DNA from 2 places in the Paenibacillus sp. IHB B 3084 genome. Region 2 is predicted to be linked to the other one. Evidence: riboswitches for the same ligand, from Rfam matches in the RefSeq annotation. Region 2 holds a riboswitch; the other holds the start of a gene.
The links. A riboswitch is a leader RNA that binds a small molecule or an ion and turns the genes downstream of it on or off. The one in region 2 is predicted to bind ZMP and ZTP.

Region 1: linked by a shared signal. The riboswitch ahead of ASL14_RS14795 (TIGR01440 family protein) and the one ahead of ASL14_RS07320 (bifunctional 5,10-methylenetetrahydrofolate dehydrogenase/5,10-methenyltetrahydrofolate cyclohydrolase) in region 2 are both predicted to bind ZMP and ZTP.

Annotation. Positions count from the first base shown of each region.
Region 1 covers NZ_CP013203.1:3,138,851-3,149,143, reverse strand. The annotation lists gene ASL14_RS14830 (AtpZ/AtpI family protein) at 1-252, opposite strand, end outside; gene ASL14_RS14835 (ATP synthase subunit I) at 1-5, opposite strand, end outside; gene wecB (non-hydrolyzing UDP-N-acetylglucosamine 2-epimerase) at 425-1,594, opposite strand; gene upp (uracil phosphoribosyltransferase) at 1,704-2,333, opposite strand; gene ASL14_RS14815 (ABC transporter substrate-binding protein) at 2,692-3,957, opposite strand; gene ASL14_RS14810 (carbohydrate ABC transporter permease) at 3,973-4,809, opposite strand; gene ASL14_RS14805 (carbohydrate ABC transporter permease) at 4,809-5,690, opposite strand; gene glyA (serine hydroxymethyltransferase) at 5,857-7,107, opposite strand; gene ASL14_RS14795 (TIGR01440 family protein) at 7,236-7,823, opposite strand; ZMP/ZTP riboswitch at 8,108-8,189, opposite strand; gene ASL14_RS14790 (low molecular weight protein arginine phosphatase) at 8,268-8,852, opposite strand; gene ASL14_RS14785 (manganese efflux pump MntP) at 8,938-9,498, opposite strand; gene ASL14_RS14780 (L-threonylcarbamoyladenylate synthase) at 9,685-10,293, opposite strand, start outside.
Region 2 covers NZ_CP013203.1:1,564,954-1,575,246, reverse strand. The annotation lists gene ASL14_RS07350 (ABC transporter substrate-binding protein) at 280-1,302, shown strand; gene ASL14_RS27880 (phosphotransferase) at 1,663-1,815, shown strand; gene ASL14_RS07340 (MarR family transcriptional regulator) at 1,981-2,451, shown strand; gene ASL14_RS07335 (hypothetical protein) at 2,600-2,893, shown strand; gene ASL14_RS07330 (stalk domain-containing protein) at 3,018-4,451, opposite strand; gene ASL14_RS07325 (cyclodeaminase/cyclohydrolase family protein) at 4,676-5,311, opposite strand; gene ASL14_RS07320 (bifunctional 5,10-methylenetetrahydrofolate dehydrogenase/5,10-methenyltetrahydrofolate cyclohydrolase) at 5,308-6,174, opposite strand; ZMP/ZTP riboswitch at 6,288-6,372, opposite strand; gene ASL14_RS07315 (Delta(5) desaturase DesA) at 6,592-7,647, shown strand; gene ASL14_RS07310 (sensor histidine kinase) at 7,720-8,853, shown strand; gene ASL14_RS07305 (response regulator transcription factor) at 8,850-9,449, shown strand; gene ASL14_RS07300 (deoxynucleoside kinase) at 9,631-10,254, shown strand; gene ASL14_RS07295 (deoxynucleoside kinase) at 10,251-10,293, shown strand, end outside.

The sequences.
Region 1 (10,293 bases), 1.6 Mb from region 2:
CTCATGGTTATCCCTCAATACCTTTCCGATCACAAGGGCAATACTCAATGCGCCTACAACCAAGCCTGCGAGAACGCTTACGCCAATCCAAATTCCGGAACCACCAAGTTTGGCTTCTAGCCACTTTCCGGCATAAAAACCACCCAGTGTGCACACGGCTAAATCAATGCCGATAGCGCTCACCAGTCCAATTGCCTTGAAGGCATTTCCGGTGTTATTTCGGTTGTTGTTTTGCTTGGAAGGTTTGACCACTTTTCCATGTCACCCCTGCAATTCCAGTCCATTTTACTTAAATATAAGATGCTTTGTCAATTGAGATATTTTAGCGCCCTAAAGTATAAAATCAGTCGACAAAAGCATCTTAAAATGCCGTATCCCTTGGTAACCGTACAGTTTAACTGTATGCTTGCCTTGTAAAGAATAATTATATCGGACGAACACCTTTTGTGAACATTGTGTGAAATTCTTTAGGACGTTCGGATTGAACACCATAATGGTGCAAAATCGCATTGACAATTCTTACTGATGCCTGTCCGTCGCCGTAAGGGTTCGCTGCCTGGCTCATAGACTCGTACAACGCGGAATCTGTCAAAAGTGCCTTGGTCCGATTGTACACGTTCTCTTCGCTCGTACCCACCAGCTCCAGTGTGCCCGCTTCAATGCCTTCCGGTCTTTCGGTCGTATCGCGCAGTACCAGTACAGGCACGCCGAATGAAGGGGCTTCCTCCTGAAGACCACCGGAATCAGTAAGAATGAGATGAGTGTGCGGATAAAAATTGTGTAAATCCACCACATCCAGCGGATCAATCAGCTTAATACGCGGATGGTTGCCTAAAATCTCAAATGCAGGCTCCTTCACAGCCGGACTCGGATGAACCGGATACACGATAGCGATATCCTCAAACTCGTCCGCGATCCGTTTGACCGCACTAAAAATTTGGCGATGTGGTTCCCCCTGGGACTCCCGACGGTGTGCCGTCATCAGAATCAGACGCTTGCCTTTAGCCCATTCCAACACCGGATGCTCGTAATCCTGGCGAACTGTGTACTGAAATACGTCAGTCACGGTATTGCCTGTTACATATATTCGCGATTCAGGTTTATTTTCCTTCCGCAAATTTCCGGCCGATAAAGATGTAGGAGAAAAATGAAGATCAGACAGCACTCCTGTCAGTTGACGGTTCATTTCCTCAGGGTATGGAGATAGTTTGTTCCACGTCCGCAAGCCCGCTTCCACATGCCCCACTTCGATCTGTTGCATAAAGGCCGCATAGCTGGCCAGGAAAGTCGTCAGCGTATCGCCGTGAACGAGTACAATATCCGGCTTTGCCTCACGTAATACAGGCTCTAAACCTTGAAGCACACGGATCGAAATTTCATTAAGCGTCTGACGATCCTTCATCACATCCAGATCATAGTCAGGGTGAATATTAAATACTTCCAGAACCTGATCGAGCATTTGGCGATGTTGAGCCGTTACGCATACTACAGACTCGATATGCTCGGGGTGACGTTGAAGCTCCAAAATAAGAGGAGCCATCTTAATCGCTTCCGGACGCACGCCAAAAATAGTCATCACTTTGATTTTGGACATTTTCTGTTGAACCCCTTTTCAAAATAAACGCCCGACTCCAAGATCGTTCTCCTATGAAAAACGACTTGTCCGTAACGCCCATATATTATGCCGAATGACCAGAGGCCGTTTACTTGGTTCCGTACAAACGGTCTCCCGCGTCACCAAGACCAGGAATAATGTAGCCGTGATCATCCAGACGCTCGTCCAGTGCAGCAACATAAATATCTACATCGGGGTGGGCATCCTGAACAGCCTTGACTCCCTCGGGAGCGGCAATCAAATTCATCATTTTAATTTGGGTGCAGCCTCTCTTTTTCAACACATCAATAGCCGCGATCGCCGAGCCGCCTGTTGCCAGCATCGGATCAATCACGATCAATTCACGCTCAGTCACGTCTGTAGGCAGCTTCGTATAGTATTCCACAGGCTGCAATGTCTCGGGATCACGGAACAGTCCCACATGCCCTACCTTTGCTGCCGGCAGCAGTTTGACAACGCCATCCAGCATACCCAGGCCTGCGCGCAAGATTGGAATGAGGCCCAGCATACGACCGGAAATCACTTTACCTTCCGTCTCAGCAACCGGTGTCTGCACCGTAATGCTCTCCAGCGGGATATCCCGCGTAATTTCATAAGCCATCAATGTTGCTACTTCATCCACCAGCTCGCGGAAATCCTTGGTGTTGGTCCGCACATCGCGGATAAATGTAAGTTTGTGTTGGATCAAAGGGTGATCACAAACCACCAGTTTTGCCATGATATATTCCCTCCGGTATTATCGTCACGTTCTTTCGCACCAGAATATTGAACATCCTGTATGGAAAGGATCTATGTAACCTATTTGTACAAACCAAATAAGCACAGATGCAATGCGTGCCTGTAAATCCTGTTTATTATAACATTCCCTTGATTGATTTAACACCTGCCACCGCAACCTTTTGTCAAGAGGAAGATATGACAGGTAAAAAGCAAACTTTTGCCCACTTCAGGGGTGACTTTTGTCATACAAAAAGTGCATAAAAAAAAGCTCTGACGGCACTTGACCGTCAAAGCCTTTGAACTTCGGACTACCCACCCAAGCTACAGGCATTGTGTCCTGATACAGTATCAATCTTTTATCTAAACTTCAAATTGTCCCATGCCCCCTGAAATTGCCCGAGCATTTCGTCCTTCGTAATAACCCCTGCAATATAGGCCTGCATGCTGCTGCTGAGATCCTGATTCAGTCCCTTCGGGAAACGTTGAAAGTTCCAGCTCCATATCTTTCCTTCCTTCACATGCTTGGATATCTCAGCACCCAGATCACCTGTCGTCTCGTCACTGGAGGGGATGCTTCTAAAGGCGGGTACGAATTTGAACTCCTTGGTGATGTAATGCTTGCCCGTTTCCGAAGTGACCAGCCAGTTGAGAAAATCCTTTGCTTCCTGCTTCACAGGCGAATTTTTATTCACCACCCAATTGGATGCCACACCCACAGCGAGTCTGCCCCCTTCGGACGGATCATTATCAATGGGCGTGGGCAGGATGCCCAGATTCAGATCCGGGTTAATTCCATCGATTTGCGGCTGAGTCCAGTTCCCTTGGTGCATCATCGCAGCCTTTCCTGTCGCAAACAACGTCACCTGTGTATTGTAATCCGTCGTAAGCGGGTTACGGTTACCGTATTTCAGGGTCAGGTCAAGCAGCTTCACCCACTGATCAAACACAGGGTTACCGGGGATGCGGGCCATTCCCTTGTTTAAATCCTCCACATATGTCTCAGGGTTCGGCTGTCTGGCAAACGGGATATTAATAAAATGGTTCCCCAGCACCCACCATTCCGCATACCCGTTAGCAAACGGTGTAATCCCCGCAGCCTTCAGGCGTTTAGCCGCTTCTTCCAGCTCATTTATCGTCTGAGGAAGCTTCGTTATGCCCGCCTTTTTGAACAAATCCTTATTATAAACAAAACCAAAGCCCTCCAGATTCATAGGCTGTCCGTAAATTTTACCGTTGACGGTCATCGGCTTGCGGGCGAAATCATCCAAATCCTTGACCCATGGCTGATCCGACAGATCCTCCAAATACTCAAACCACGTATCGCGGTCCTGGTATCCCTCATTCGTGAAAATGTCCGGCTGATCTCCCGATGCGAATTTGGCTTTCAACGAAGCTCCGTAATCCGTTCCGCCTCCGACAGACTGTATATCCAGCTTGATGCCCGGATGTGTTTTTTCATAATCTGCCTTCAACTTGTTCAGCGGCTCCGAAATTTCTACCTTGAACTGATAGATGTGTATTGTCTTCGTCCCGCCCTGTTGAGCCTGCGTATTTCCACAACCCGAAAGCGTACATGCGAGCAGCACGATCAGAGAAAGGACAAGCAGCGCTGTCTTGTTCATCGGTTATCCCTCCCGTCATCCTTTGACCGCACCGGCTGCAATGCCGGAAACGATGTATTTTTGCATCACCAGAAAAAACACAACAATAGGCGTAATCCCTAACACCAGCGCTGGCAGCGCCAAATCCCATTGCTTGGTATACTGGCCGAACAGCATATAGGTGGCAATGGGAATCGTGCGCAGCTCGGGATCATTCAAAATAAGCGAAGGCAGCAGATAGTCATTCCAAATCCATAAAGTATTCATAATAAGCACGGTTACAAACATGGGCAGCAGCAGCGGACAAACGATGCGAAAGAACACACCGTACCGAGAGGAACCATCTACCCTCGCTGCCTGCTCGACCTCAATAGGCACCGATTTAATAAAGCCATGAAATAGAAACACGGATAAAGGCGCGCCAAAGCCCAAATAGCACAAAATCAGGCCCGGTATACTGTTGTTCAGGCTGAGTACGTTGGACACCTCCATCAGAGGCAGCATGATAGATTGGAAGGGAACCACCATGGCAGCCACGAGCAGACCGAACAGGAAGCGATTAAAACGTGTATCATGCCGAACCATCTGGTAAGCAGCCATCGAGCTGATTAGCAGCAGAAGTGCATTGCTGACAATCGTGACGATTAACGAATTCCCCAGTGCTGTAGGAAAATTTATTTTATTCCAGGCATTCGCATAGTTCTCAAAATGGAAGGTCATCGGCCACGAGGCAGAATGAGCCAAAATGTCGCCAAAGGATTTAACGGAATTGACGAGCAAAAAGTAGAACGGAACCAGAAAGATCAACCCGATCACAATGAGCAGGATTTCAGCAACCCAAATGCCCAAACGGTAGTTTGATGTTTTCCCCATTACATTTCGACCTCCTTTTTCTTCGTCAGACGCACCTGAATGCTGGTAATGATCCCAACGATGACAAAGAAAATAATGGCTTTGGCTGTACCCAATCCAAGGCGGTTATTTGTAAACGCTTCATTATATATGTCCAACGCAACAGACTCCGTCGACTTGAAGGGTCCGCCCTTGGTCAGCGCCAAATTCAACTCAAATACTTTAAAGGACCAGGATATCGCCAGAAACAGGCAGACGGTTACGGCTGGCATAATTAACGGCACCACGATATGACGCAAAATCTGTCTGCGGCTCGCACCGTCAATCTGGGCAGATTCTATAAGAGCATGAGGGACATTATTTAACGAGGATATGTAAATAACCATAAGATAGCCGGCATATTGCCATACAAATACAATGACGGTTCCCCAGAAAGCGGTTGGCCCGTCACCAAGCCACGGCAGATTGAAGAAGGACAGTCCTGTAGCCTCTCCCACCGCAGAAAAGCCGCGCACAAAGATAAACTGCCAGATGAAGCCCAGCAGCAAACCTCCGATCATATTAGGCATAAAAAATACAGTACGCAGCGCATTACGGGTACGCAACGGCTTTGTAAGAACATACGCCAGGAAAAAGCCGATCAGGTTGGTCAGAATCACACCACATACGGTAAAACGGACCGTGAACCAGAACGCATTACGGAAGTCTGGATCATCCCTGAAAATGTGTACGTAATTCCCTAACCTGAGCCACTGAACATTTTCAGATACTCCATCCCAGTTCGTCATGGAATAATACAGACCCAGCAGGAATGGAATGACCATAATCAAGACGAAAAACAACGCCAACGGTCCTACAAATATGAGCTGCTGTAATAACTGCGCGGATTTTCTTTGACTCAATGCAATCACTCCTTTGTTGTAGATCATGAAGGAAAGCGCAGACAAATCCTTACCGTAATCGCTTATTACCCAAAAATGTAAGTTTCGAGTCGTTAGAAATCAAAAAAAAGACTGTTTCTCCTCCGGCTTACGGAAGAAAAACAGCCTTATCAAACAAGTAAATAGATTAGTATTGAGTACCTGGGTAGATCGGGAATTTGTCTGTCAGTTCGCCAACAGCTTGGCTGGCTTTAGACAATACCGTATCATCCTTCGGATTTTTGAGAGTTTCAGCAATGATTTTACCGATTTTGACCATAGCCTCTTCATCCATACCACGGGATGTTGCAGCAGGTGTACCAATGCGGATTCCGCTGGTAACGAATGGACTAGTCGGGTCGAAAGGAATCGCGTTTTTGTTGACCGTGATGCCCACGGAATCCAGTACATGCTCCGCTTCTTTTCCAGTGATGTTCAAGTTACGCGTGTCCAGCAGCATCAAGTGATTATCCGTACCGCCGGATACAATGTTAATGCCTTCAGCCAGCAATGTCTCAGCCAGCACCTGGGCGTTGCGAACTACGTTTTGCGCATAGGTTTTGAAGGAAGGCTGGAGCGCTTCACCCAAGGCAACAGCTTTAGATGCGATCACATGCATCAACGGACCCCCTTGAGTACCTGGGAAAATCGCTTTATCAATTGCTTGTGCCCACGCTTTGCGAGTCAGAATCAGACCCCCACGCGGACCACGCAGCGTTTTGTGTGTCGTTGTTGTAACAAATTGAGCATGTGGAACCGGGCTTGGGTGAATACCCGCTGCCACAAGACCCGCGATATGTGCCATATCGACCATGAACAGAGCGCCCACATCGTTGGCAATGGAAGCGAAGGCTTCAAAATCGATGGTACGCGGATACGCGCTCGCTCCGGCTACAATCAGACGAGGGCGATGCTTGAAGGCTGCCTTGCGCACTTCATCATAGTCGATGCGGAAGTTGTCTTCACGTACGCCGTAAGCGGCAAAGTTATACAGCAAGCCGGAGGCGTTAACCGGACTTCCGTGTGTCAGATGGCCACCGTGCGCCAGGTTCATACCCAGTACGGTATCTCCAGGTTTAAGAGCTGCCAGATATACTGCCATGTTCGCTTGCGCTCCCGAGTGAGCCTGTACGTTAGCATGCTCTGCACCGAACAGTTCTTTGGCACGGTCGCGTGCAATGTCCTCGACGATATCCACATGCTCACAGCCACCGTAGTAGCGTTTGCTTGGATAACCTTCAGCATATTTATTCGTCAATACGGAGCCCATTGCTTCCATTACCGCTTCGCTGACGATATTTTCGGATGCGATCAGCTCGATATTGTGGCGTTGTCGTTTCAGTTCAAGTCCCATTGCTTCCAGCACTGCCGGGTCACTTTTACGCAGATGTTCCATCATGATTGATTACTCCCTCTCCATGGTCAATTGTCAGGTATACAGGCAAGCGCCTGCTCCTCTGTTGGGCACCTCATCATCAATGCAAAAAAGATCAGTACAAACATGCAGTCCAAGCCAAAATACAAATGCTAGTCGCAGCTTCCGCCGCCTTCTTGCTCCAGACTATACACTGCTCGCTGTCCGCCAATGAGCGGAGGACGAGTGAATGCCGCCGTCACACGCGCTTCGCCAATCCAGCGAAGGCCTGGACGAAACGGAACGGCAATCGGTCGCAAATGCATACCGATCAGCGTCTCACCAATGTCTACCCCCGCATGCGCCTGTACATTCGCCGCCAGACATGCATCTTCCAGCGCACGATAGGCGGCGGTAGCCATAGATCCGCCTGCCGTACGAACGGGAACAGCGGCGACCTCCGTCAGTCCCAGCCGTTCCAGCACGGCTCGTTCAACCACCAGCGCACGGTTCAAATGCTCGCAGCATTGAAACGCCACATCAAAACCGTACGCCCTGCGAACAGATTCCACTCCAGCCAGCAATTGCTGCGCCACATCGAGCGCTCCCGCCGTGCCAATCCGGCTTCCCGCCACCTCACTGGTGCTTACGCCGATAACCAACAGGCGACCAGCTTTGAGACTGGCTGTTTCTGCGATTTCCTTCACGACAGAAGCGGTCTGTACTTCAAGCGTAACCTCATGATCCAATTGTCCTACCATTGGAACCTCCTTTGGTTGAACAGCCCCACAGAGACTGGGCACAGGCTTATGCCCCATGTTCAACACACTCTCTCCTGATATCACAATCTGACTATATTATAGCCGATGAATCGGATTTCGAGCAGGAAAAATGGAAAAACTGCTTAAAGGACCCTCTCTCGGTTTGGATACTCGAAGTAACAGCATGCGGAAGAATAATAGCCATTTGTCTGGACGGAAGGACACTGGAGGCCGGACCTAGCTCATATACGAAAAAAGAGCAGTCCACAGCCTATGTGGATTTGCTCTTTTGCCCAGGCGACCGGCCGTATATCCGGTGCTCCATCGTGGTTAACCCCACTTTTGTCGCCAGTTACACCGGATTCTTGTTTTTCCACCTTATCTTAACGGATTAACCGCCGAAAATCAACAGATCCCGTACAAAATAGATGAGTGATACAAACTTTATTCGGACAAAGCCTTCAGCTTGTCCACCAGCTTGTGCAGCGCCGTTCGGATTTCCGCAGCCGTGACATCGTAATCTTCACGCGACCCGCCGAACGGATCGGAAATATCAAAGCCCGGAATACGTTGACGCAGTTCAATCATCCGCTCACGCTCCCGTGCCGAAAGCTCCTGACCTAATGATCCCATCAGTTGTTGCGAAGCGTACAGACCATCCAGCTCCTGTACATCATTCAGCACTGAATCCCGGTCCTCCACATATTCCTTGAGCGTAAACACTTTGCCCACCGTTTGGGGAAAGCGCTGGATGACGTGCTGCTTATGCCCTTGGGTCAAGGTTAAAATCAGATGTGCCCACTCGGCAAGCCCACCGTTCAAAGAAGTTGAGGTGATTTGATCCGAGACATTATGGTCACGAAGCACTGCCTCTGCATGTCGGGAAATGGGCGTACCTTCCATCGCGGCTACTCCCGCCGAGCGCACTTCCAACCCTAGCCCGTGCTCAGCAGACAGCTTGCGCAGCATCCCTTCAGCCATTGGACTGCGACAGGTGTTCCCTGTGCAAACGAATAAGATATGTTTCAACGTCTTCACCCCCCCGTAAGTTAAAAAATATATAAACAGAGGATTACTAAAATCCTGTATTTATTTTACACTGTCCGCCCCAAAATCAAAACATAAACATAAAGCCAAACGCCAGTAAAATGGCACCGCCCACCGCTTCTCCATAGTCTCCCAGATTGCGGCTGACCTTGCGGCCTAACAGTAGTCCCAGCATCGCCATCGCTCCCCCGCAAAAGCCAAACGTCAGAACGGTCAGCACCAAATCACTCTGGAACATGCCCAGTGATACCCCGACAGAAAAGGAGTCGACGCTCACCCCAAGCGAAAATAGTAAAAGGCCCAGGGGCGAACGATGGTCCAGCGCCTGTCCCCCGTCACCTTTGAAGGAATTATACACCATATGCCCGCCCAAAAGGATAAGCAATCCCCCTGCAAAATAGGTCGTCACATGACCCAGTAAAGAACTCATATAATGGCCTGTGAACATACCCAGCAATGGCATCAGTATGTGAAAAAAACCAATGACCGTGCTGATCCGCAGCACGTCTCGCAAGCGTATCCCCTTCATGCCGATCCCCACGCCTAACGATAACGCATCCATCCCCAGCGCTACAGCCATGACCAGAATCGTTACAATCTGCCCGACATGGGCAGAGGCTGCCAGCATACTCCATCCCCCAATATCCGTCCGCTCTTGTACACGTTATGCGGACAAGAAGCAAAACAGTACAAGCATACGGTTTACCATGCTTGTACCGGGATAAGGAGAGGGGCCAACTATGCCGAAAAGGTCAATCCATGCAAACGTGGGGACTGCATGTATAGGAAATGTTTGGATAGTGTCCGGATCGTCCTAGAGACGGACGACCCGATGGCCTGCTGCTTTAAGCAGGCGGTTCATAACGGCGTCTCCCAGTCCTTTCGGCGGACAAGCTTCCGCCAAGATGTAGGTGACGCCTTCCTCGTCGCAGCGGCGCAGCACGCCGTACAAGCGCTGCGCCGCCTCATGGAGCTCATCCAGCTTGCCCAGCGTGTAAACGCGCTCTCCGGCATAGCCGGCGGCATGCTCGTCGAACGCGAGCACCGCCGTGCGCTCTCCACTCGCGGACGCCTCCGCCAGCGCAGCGCAAATCCAGCCCGTCACCTCCGCGGATGACGGGCCTTGCACTACGCTCAAGCGGCCTCGTGGCGCGTAGTGCGTGTACTTCATGCCCGGCGAACGCGGTGCCGGGCTATCGGCGTCCTCGCCGGGCGAAGCAGCGGCGAGCGCCGGGTCCAGCTCGACGGCGCGAGCGACCGCAGCGAGCTGCTCGGCCGTCACGCCGCCGGGGCGCAGGATGGTGACGGTTCCGTCGTCACCGGCCTGCACCACCGTGGACTCCAGCCCCACACCCGTGGGGCCACCGTCCAAAATGCCGCCGATGCGGCCCTCCAGGTCCTCCCGCACATGCTGTGCAAGGGT
Region 2 (10,293 bases):
AGGCACTTACGATCGTATGCTAGAGCATATACCGTAGGGCCTTTTGCGGTTTATCTATAAGAGTATTTTGCATAAATCCAGTGAGAGACTGGAATCAAATGATTCATAAGGCTGAACCACTCATCGGATGATTTGGTCAGGTATTCTCCAGTTCCCCTCTTTTTTGAAACTTCGATTTTAAGTTGACAGCAGGGAGGCTGCCTGATATATTTCTTACGATATTGATAATCATTATCATGCAATTGAAAAGATCATTTTTACAATACATAGGGGGCTAATATGTTGAAGAAAAAATCGTTTTTTATTTTGGCTGCTATGATGCTCGTATTGTCTGTATTCATTAGCGCTTGCGGCGGAAACAGCAATGGTAATCATTCCGCTTCATCTTCAGGAGATAAGCAAGAGTCAGCTTCCACTGGAGAGAAAAACGCTGATACGACAGACGGTCAGATGCGAAGCTTTAAAACGGTCAAAGGGGAGATTCAAATTCCGGCCAAACCGCAGCGTATTGTGACGGATTTTTACGGCGGAGAATTACTGTCCGTAGGGGCTAATGTGGTGGGTGTGGAGCCGACGGCCTTTCAAAATCCTTTCATAACTGATTTGCTCAAGGAAAAGGGGACCAAAGAAGTGGGTGACCCGACCAATTTGGAGAAGACGCTGGAACTCAAACCCGATCTGATTGTGGTGATGAAGGATACAAACTATGAGGCTTTATCTAAGATCGCCCCGACCTTGTATATTCCGTATGGCACTACGACTAACATTTATGATACGGTCAAGCTGTTTGGTGATATTACCGGAGAAAAAGAGAAGGCCGCACAATTTATTGCCGCATTTGATAAAAAGGCTGCGGAAGGCCGCGCACGACTTAAAGGAGTTATTGACGAAAAGGCTACCTTTGGTTTGTATGAGCTAACGGACAAGAACGCCCTTTGGATATTTGGAGACAATGCAGGCCGGGGCGGACAAGCCGTATACAATGCGCTTAAGTTGAACATGCCGAAGAAAACGGTAAACTCCAAGGAACAAACCGTACAGCTTTCGCTGGAGGTATTGCCACAGTACGCCGCAGATTATATGTTCCTGACAACCTATGACCCGGAGAAAAAGGGAGACGCGCTCAAGCAACTGAAATCGTCAGCTGTGTGGGGGAACCTTCCTGCGGTGAAGAACAATAGAGTGTTCTTTAACGATTTTGATACGTACTATCGCTATGATCCGATCGCCATTAACGGACAGATTGATATGATCGTGGATATGCTGATTGAAAGAGAAAAAGAGAATAAAGCTAAACAATAAGTGTATGATCCACTGATAAGCACTTCACTACTTGGGAATTATGGCCGGAAGTGAGGTGCTTTTTTTTGTTGAAATCATTCAGATCTAATGGAAGCATTTCATCGATTTTTCGATTTAAATATAATTGAAATCTGTTCCCATCCAACGAGGTTGGGTTAAATCTAAAATGGAAAATCACCACGAACAAGGAGACTTTTCTGGTTAAACGACGGGACGCTAGGGAGCAAAAACACCCCGAAATTTGTGCTCCCCAGCCGTAAGGAACGTTTAGCCTTTTGGGATTCAGTATCGAAATAAGCGGAGGAAGCTGATAAAAAAGAGCTATATGCTGATATCGAAACCTAGCGTAAGGCAACAGAAATGATACATGCCGAGATGATGGATGCACTTCCACCCGGTTGGGTCCATCGTGACCTTTGGACGGACAATGTTCTATTCAACGATGATAAGCTAAGTGCAATTCTAGATTTTGACCGCCTAGATTATGACTATACACAGTTGGATATTGCTTGATCAGTCATACAGATTCGCTAAAGAAATGGACTGGCTCGCTGTAAATTATAAAGATTTACCTGATCTATTAGGGGATATGTAGAGGTTACGAATGGGCTATTGACAGTTATTTTGTTAACCAGTAAACTTAAATTATTAACCGGTTAACAAAAAAGGAGTGGAACTATGAATCATATAAAGCAAGAACAGACATTTGAAGCCGTTCAGCATTTTCTGCTGGCAAGAGAAAGAAGTGTTCAGAAACGTCAAGCTTTGTTAGATACTTTGACGGAAGAAGTAAATAAGGAGAATCGAAGATGGACGACTACCCAGCTTCATATTCTCTCTCTGATCAATAGTAGTCAGGGAGGCATGAATAATGCATCATTGGCTGCTGAACTGAATATATCCAAGCCAGCGGTCACCAAAGCCGTGAATATTCTTATTGAACATCATTTAGTACTCACGTCGAAAAAATCGGACAATCATAAAGAATTATATTATAACGTAACGGATGAAGGTAGGAAGTTAGCTGCTGTACATGATCGGATGCACCAACAATTAAAGGAACGATACAATCAATTATTTGATGCTTTTTCTGAAGAAGAATTAGACGTAGTCATTCGGTTTCTTAATGCATGGTCCCAACTACTATAAAACTTGGAGTGAGCAGAATGAACAGAGCAGAGGCAAAAGTATTTCTAACCCATATGTATAATGACATTGTTGTGAGGTTAAAGGTAGAAAAATTCCTGATTATTTTGCACCCGAGTATATCCAGGTTACGGATGGAGTCACTACGAATATGGAGGAATTTGCCCAGCATATTGCTACATTACAAAAGCTGATCGGCAATATCATGATTTCACCGTTTTATGACTTTTTGTATGATGATGAGCTACAAAGCGCTACTTTACGGTATACCGTGGATATTATAAAAAAGATGGAAAACAGGGGCGGGTCGAGCTTATTGCTATTTTTGAATTTAAAGATGGAAAGATTCTGCGCTGTAACGAATTGTCATGCCCCCTGGAAAGTGACGAAAGCTTTAAAGAAATTGCGAGCGTCAACCAAAACGGATGGAGAATGTAGCTTGTAATACAGACCTTAGCAAAGCCATAAAAGAACCAGTCAAAACATGAATCATATTTCGACTGGTTCTTTTTTAAATTTAAATTGCTGGGTCTGGTTTTGTTTGCAGCACATTCGACATATCAATTTTCTTATTTCGTCGTAATGACGATAGTATCTTCTTTTTGCATCCAATCTACCTTGGCCCCCAGCGTTTCGCTGATCAGCCTCAGTGGAAGATAACCAATACCGTTCACCGTGAAGGGAGGATTGGTGAGTTTCACAACGTTACCGTTCAACGTTGTCTGCCCGTTTTTAAGATTAATTTGCAGAGAGACGGGATTGGCTCCTGTCTTGGACTGATTAATTTCCGCTATTTTGCTGTTAAAATCATAAGTGACCTCGGCCCCCAGCTTGTCAAAAACAGAACGAAGGGGAATAAACGCCTGCCCGTTGCGGGTAATGACACCGTTACTTAGGGGGACAGGTGTATCATTGAGACGAACGAGAATCGGCTTTTGTACCGGAACCGGCGTACTGTAGAGAAATTCATAATCCCCTATGCCAAGCTGCGTATGTTTGTTGACCCCCCAGCCCCATAGGGTGCCGTCTGTTTTTTGCATGATCACATGCCGTAATCCGGCCTGGATGCTTTGAATATTTTTGGCGAGTAATTTAAAAGGGACAGTGGACGATAATTTCTCACCTTCCAAGGACGCTTCATATACATTCCCGCCTGTCGTCAGTGCAAGGATAGAGCGTTCAACGATAAAGACGTCTTTGACATCCTTTATACCTGTTAACAATACAGGGTTATTTTCGTTGTGATAGGTTGTACTATCCGAGTAACCTGTGACCGTTTCACCCCAGAACCATAACCGTCCTTGTCGATCAATCGCGAGATTGGAACTCCCATTGGTCTTAATTGTTTTGATGTCCGATAAGGCTTGAATCTGCGATGCAGATAAAGCTTCGGATGGGGTAGCATTTTTTTCAAATACCTTGGGCCATGTCCATACAGTACCGTCTTTCTTTAAGGCTATGTTTTTGGAGATAGCAGTAATATCCTTTAATGATGGAACAGGCTCAAAGCCCTGCAAGGACCTTGTATTTTTCCATACACTTCCATCCTTCTTCAAGAAGATCCAGCGTTCCTCATATTGCGGTCTTTCTTCATAGTAACTATCCAATTCTGTAACCTCGTCGATGCTGGAAAGAGTTTGAAAAGGGCCAAAGTTGCTATCATTCTCGATTCGATCAGCAGATGATACGGTTCCTTCGGCGCTTAGGGCGAGTACATGATCATTCATAATACGCACGTCTATGATGTTTTGTAGTCCTTCCAGAGGAATGAATTTCACGGATTCAGAAATGTTGTTTCTTGGCACATACCAGGCGGAATGATCTTGTAAGGTAAATACCAGATCGCCTTCCTGGATTATATTCGAAAATGTTCTTACAGCGTTTGGCTTATCCTCTACACGAGTCGGTACGGATTGATTATAGCCCCATAACCACAAGCTCCCATCGGATTGAATCAGACTCCCGGAATCATAGGAGCGAATACGGGACGTCGATTCATGCACTGGAACTGAACAATAACAACGCGATCATACTGATTAACAGAGTACGTCTTTTCATGCGTTTTTCCTCATTTCTTCATCAATGTATATAAGGTGAAAATAACGCCTTGGGGAATATCTCCTTATCAATAGACGAAGAATTTATAGAAAAGTTTTCCAAAACACATCTATTCGAATAAAACAACCTCCAGAAACCCACGCTTAGAGTGGATTTGGAGGTTGTTTTTTTAGCCTGTTATTCGGCTGCGCACGATCAATAAGGTTTGAGCTTTGATTTGTCCAATTTCATCGATGAGTGCAGCCGTTTTCGCTTCATAGGCGTGTTTGGCATCCAAATCTTTCAGTGAAGCAAGGTTAATTTCAACGGTGAGCAGGGCGGATTGGGCGGCAGCCTCGAACAGGATCGCGCCTATGCCGAGATCAGAAATGACATTTTTGTTGGACAGTTCCACAATACTGTAGGCACGCTGCATTCCGTCCCGGCATACTTCCAGCAAACGCATCGGCACCTCAATGGCGGCGATCACCGCGGTCTGTAGGGAATGGGTGCGATAGCGTTTTTCTTCGTCTGTTTCTTTGGGCAAGCGCAATGCGGTCATGTATTGTTCAAAGGATTGAATATCTGCGGTCATCAGTTCCTCACAGCGCGCAGACAGATTTTCCATGCTATGAATCACTTCAGTGATTTGACCATGAACATGCGCGTATTTTTCTCCTTGGGAAAGGTTGGCGGTCATGGAGGTCATAGCCACGCCCAGTGCCGCTGCCAGTGCGGATACACTTCCTCCGCCGGGGGTAGGCGCTGCGCTTCCAGCTTCTTTCAGAAAATGTCGAATGGAATCATTCCACGACAGTTCACTCATGAATAAACCACCTCTCGGGAGTATTGTTGCAGATCAATCGCTTTGAGCAGATTTTTGTACAAGATGGCAGTCGTTAATGTGCCGACACCGCCGGGAACCGGAGAAATCGCATGTACCTTTTCCCCAACGTCCGAAGCGGCATCCCCCACTATTTTTCCCCCCAGCGTCTCGTTAATTCCTGCATCCACCAGAATCAGGCCGGGATGGACCATATCCTGCGTAATCACATCAGGGCAACCGACTGCCACGAAAGCAATGTCCGCATGACTCAAATGCTCTGCAATATCACGGGTGCCTGCATGACAGGCGGTAACGGTGGCATTTTCTCTTTGCAGCATGTGAAAAAGGGGGAGTCCCACCGTCTGTCCTATGCCGACAAGGGTGACATTTTTGCCTGCCAACGTGTGACCGTAATGCTTGAGCAGCTCAATACAGGCTTGAGGCGTAGCGGGATACAATCCGGCTTCACCTGTAACGGTAGCCAGCTTGTTACCTGGGGTAATTCCATCAATATCCTTGTACGGGGCGATGGATTGTTTAATGACGGAGGCGGATAGATGCTGGGGAAGAGGCAATTCCAGCATAATACCATGTATATGGGAGGCTTCATTCAGGCTGCCAATCAGGTGAAGGAGTTCGGCTTCGCTTACATGGCGGTCAAAGGTATGAAGATGAAAGGAGATGCCCAGCTTCTCCGCTATTTTCTGCTTGGTCCGGGCGTAGTAGGCAGAGGCAGGATCGCCTTCTACCAACAGTGTTGCCAAATGAGGGCGATGCCCTTGCTGTTTCATTTGTTCTACCTTGGTACGGATCGTTGCATACACTTGCTCAGCTGCTTCTTTGGATTTCATAATGATAGCCATAGTTCGAACCTCCTCTAAATTTATCGCATGATGGAATCAACAGGGTGTTATGGTCTTTTAAAACGAAAAAAAGTATTTGCACAAGGTCGTCACGACAGACGAATCCTCTGCAAATACTTCTCCCAGGCGAACGGCACGCTTTCATTGTATGCTCCCTCGTGGTTGATTCCACTGACTTCGCCAGTCACATACAGCGTTATATATCTTATATTTTAGCAAATAATCTTCCGAAAAGAAAGCCGTGAACATTTGGCAAAGAGGTCATGTTATTTGTCTATATGACAAATGTCATATTCCCGAAATGACGTTTATGACTACAGCGAACACAGGTATCCCCTTATACTGAGGTTAGATCAACATGTACGCCTGACGAGATCAAGATACGGGCGTCATTTTAAAGGAGGATCAACATTAAGTATGACACAACTCCCATTAGCCCAATTGAAAAAAAACATGGCTCCCTATGAGAAAATAAACACGAAATCCAGCGTTCTGCAACTCATTAATACCCTGGGTCCACTGATCCTGCTATGGTATGCCGCTTATCTTAGTCTGTCGGTATCGTATTGGCTGACTCTTCCGATTACTATTATTACTTCCGGATTTGTTATACGAGCATTTATCATTTTTCATGATTGTGGTCATCAATCGTTCTTCAAAAGTCGCAAACTGAATGACATTGTGGGCACGATTACAGGTATTATAACACTTTGCCCGTATGAACAATGGAAAAATAGCCACGCGATTCACCATGCAACCAGCAGTAATCTGGACAAACGGGGCACAGGTGATATGTGGGTGCTTACGGTGGAAGAGTATGTAGAAGCTTCCGCATGGACACGACTGGCTTATCGTGTATACCGAAGTCCAGGGGGTATGTTCGGACTCGGTCCGATCTACACTTTTTTGATTTCCTATCGCTTTAACACAAAGAAGGCAAAACGCAAGGAAAAAATGAACACCTATTTGACGAATGTATCCCTCGTCGTATTGTACGCTCTGTTGTGCTGGGCCATCGGATGGCAGAATTTTGTTTTGATACAGGCACCTATTTTTTTTGTATCAGGTGTGCTGGGAATCTGGTTGTTCTATGTACAGCATCAGTTTGAGGATTCGTATTTTGAGCATGATGAAGAGTGGAGCTATATTAATGCAGCTGTAGAAGGCAGCTCTTATTATAAGCTTCCTAAGGTGTTGCAATGGATTACAGGTAATATCGGCTTCCATCATGTTCATCATTTGAGTCCGAAAGTACCGAATTACAATTTGGAGAAGGCGCATGATGCAACCCCACAGCTTCAAAAAGCGACGACTATCACGGTGAGCACAAGTCTGCAATCTCTGAAGTTCCGGCTTTGGGATGAAAGCACGAAAACCTTTTTGACCTTTAAACAAGTGAAGCCGTTGCTCAGCAAACGTGCTGCCGTTACGAAACCCGTCCCTACACCTGTTGTGAGCACGGAAAGAAAATAACTTTGTACGAAACACGGTATGATAAGATAAGGGATATAAGCTGAATTAGTGAAATGATAAAGGGTGGGCAGGATGCAAAAATGGTATCAGATTTTCCAAAGAAATACGGGACTTAACCCTTATGTATGGGTTGTCTTTTATATCCTGCCCTTCTATTATTTTAGCTCCTCATCTACAAGCCATATTGTGCTGGGTATCGCCATTATTTTAGTGTTTTTTGCTTGTTATGTACTGGCTTTTGTCTCTCAAGGCTGGCTGATCTACTTCTGGACCAGTGTACAGATTGCGATATCCATAACCATGACGCTGTTATTCAGCTATATGTATTTCTCGATATTTATCGCTTTTCTGATTGGTAATATCAAAAGCAAGGCCGCATTCACTACACTGTATATTGTTCTGATGGTCTGTACCATTGGATTGATCAATTACGGCTTCGTAGCTCAAGATCCTGTTTTTATTAAGCAGCTTCCTTTTATTCTGCTGAATCTGCTTGGTGTAATCTTGATTCCGATAACCACTTTTAACCGAAATAAAAGTGATCGGCTTCAAGTGCAATTGGAGGATGCCAATAAGAAAATATCGGAATTGATTAAGCTGGAGGAGCGGCAAAGAATTGCGCGCGACCTGCATGATACTCTCGGTCAAAAGCTGTCACTCATCGGACTGAAAAGTGATTTGGCTGGCAAGCTGATGGATCAGTACCCGGAGCGGGCTCACGCTGAAATTAACGATGTTCGTCTTACGGCGAGAAGTGCGTTAAAAGAAGTGCGGGAAATGGTCACTCAGATGCGAGGTATGCGATTAGAGGATGAATTACTGCGTATTCGGCAGATTTTAAAGGCTGCTCACATTGAATTCACCTTGGAGGGCGATCCGAAGCTGGAGCATACGTCCTTAATGAACGAGAATGTGCTCAGTATGTGCATGAAAGAGGCGGTGACCAATGTGGTTAAGCACAGTGGCGCTACAGCCTGCTCCATTGCCATTGAGCCGTCTCGTAAGGAGCTGACCCTTCGGATTCAGGACAATGGAGTCGGCGTTACGGGAGAAAATGCAGCCTTTCGGGGGAATGGTCTGAAAGGGATGAAGGAACGGCTGGAATTTGTGAACGGGTGTATGGAACTGCGTTCAGATCAGGGAACGGCCCTGATCATAAAAGTGCCGAATATCACTGAAAAGCCAAATGAGGAGGTGGGGCCATGATTCGAATCGTCATTGCGGAAGACCAGCGTATGCTGCTGGGTGCTTTGGCCTCCCTGCTGGACTTGGAAGAGGACATGAAAGTAGTCGGAAAAGCAAGCAACGGGGAAGAGGCTTTAGAGCTGGTCAAGCTGCATCAGCCGGATATATGCATCATGGATATCGAAATGCCAATCAAGAGCGGATTGGATGCGGCTGAGGAACTTAAGGGCTTGAATTGCAAGGTGCTGATCCTGACCACGTTTGCCCGTCCCGGATATTTTGAACGGGCCATCAAGGCAGGCACGCACGGTTATCTGCTCAAGGACAGTCCCAGTGAAGAACTGGCTTCTTCGATTCGAAGTATTATGGCAGGCCGTCGCATTTATGCTCCAGAGCTGGTCGATGATGCTTATGCCGAAGTTAACCCGCTGACCGAGCGTGAGAAGACCGTCTTGGCGCTCATTGCTGACGGGAAGAACACCAAAGAGATTGCCGGTGAGCTGTACCTGACGACAGGGACGGTGCGCAATTACATTTCAGTCATTCTGGATAAGCTGGGTGTCAGCAACCGGATTGAGGCGATTACGCGCTTTAATGAAAAAGGGTGGTTTAAATAAGCGGGAGACAGAAATGTCCTAGGAGAAACAGGGTAGCTATGAAGGAAGACATAGCCTCTCTGTTTTGTTGTTTTATTGGAGGATACATAGGAGAAAGTATATGCCTTTAGCCTACTTCCTTGTGATACAATAGGATAGCTATCCATGGGATGGACCGAAGTACAAGGAGGAACGGAACCACATGAAACAAGCCCCATTTATAGCTGTTGAAGGGCCGATCGGAGCAGGAAAAACGACTTTGGCTTCGATGCTTTCAACGGAGCTGCATATGCCGATTATTAAAGAGATTGTCGAGGAGAACCCGTTTCTCGATAAATTTTATCAAAATATAGATGAGTGGAGCTTCCAACTGGAAATGTTCTTTCTCTGCAATCGGTACAAGCAACTGGAGGATACCGGCCTGCAATATATCGAGAAGGCACAGCCTGTTATTTCCGACTATCATATTTATAAAAACCTCATTTTTGCTGAGCGGACCCTAAAGGGTGTGAAGCTTGAAAAATATCGCCAAATCTATCATCTGCTCACCGACGATATGCCTAAGCCGGACGTGATCATTTACATTAAAGCCGATCTGGATACGTTGCTGGGCAGAATTCGCAAACGGGCGCGCTCCTTTGAACAGGAGATGGACCCGGCCTATCTGGAGCAACTTATTTTCGATTATGATAAAGGCATACAATTTCTCGCCAAACAGGCTCCTTTTCCCAAGATATTGACCGTTAACGGGAATGAGATTGATTTTGTAGAAAACCGAGCACAATTTGAACTGATTGTTTCCGATGTAAAGGAGCTTATACAATGAATAATTACAACATCCCTGCGAATGCCCTGATTACGGTAG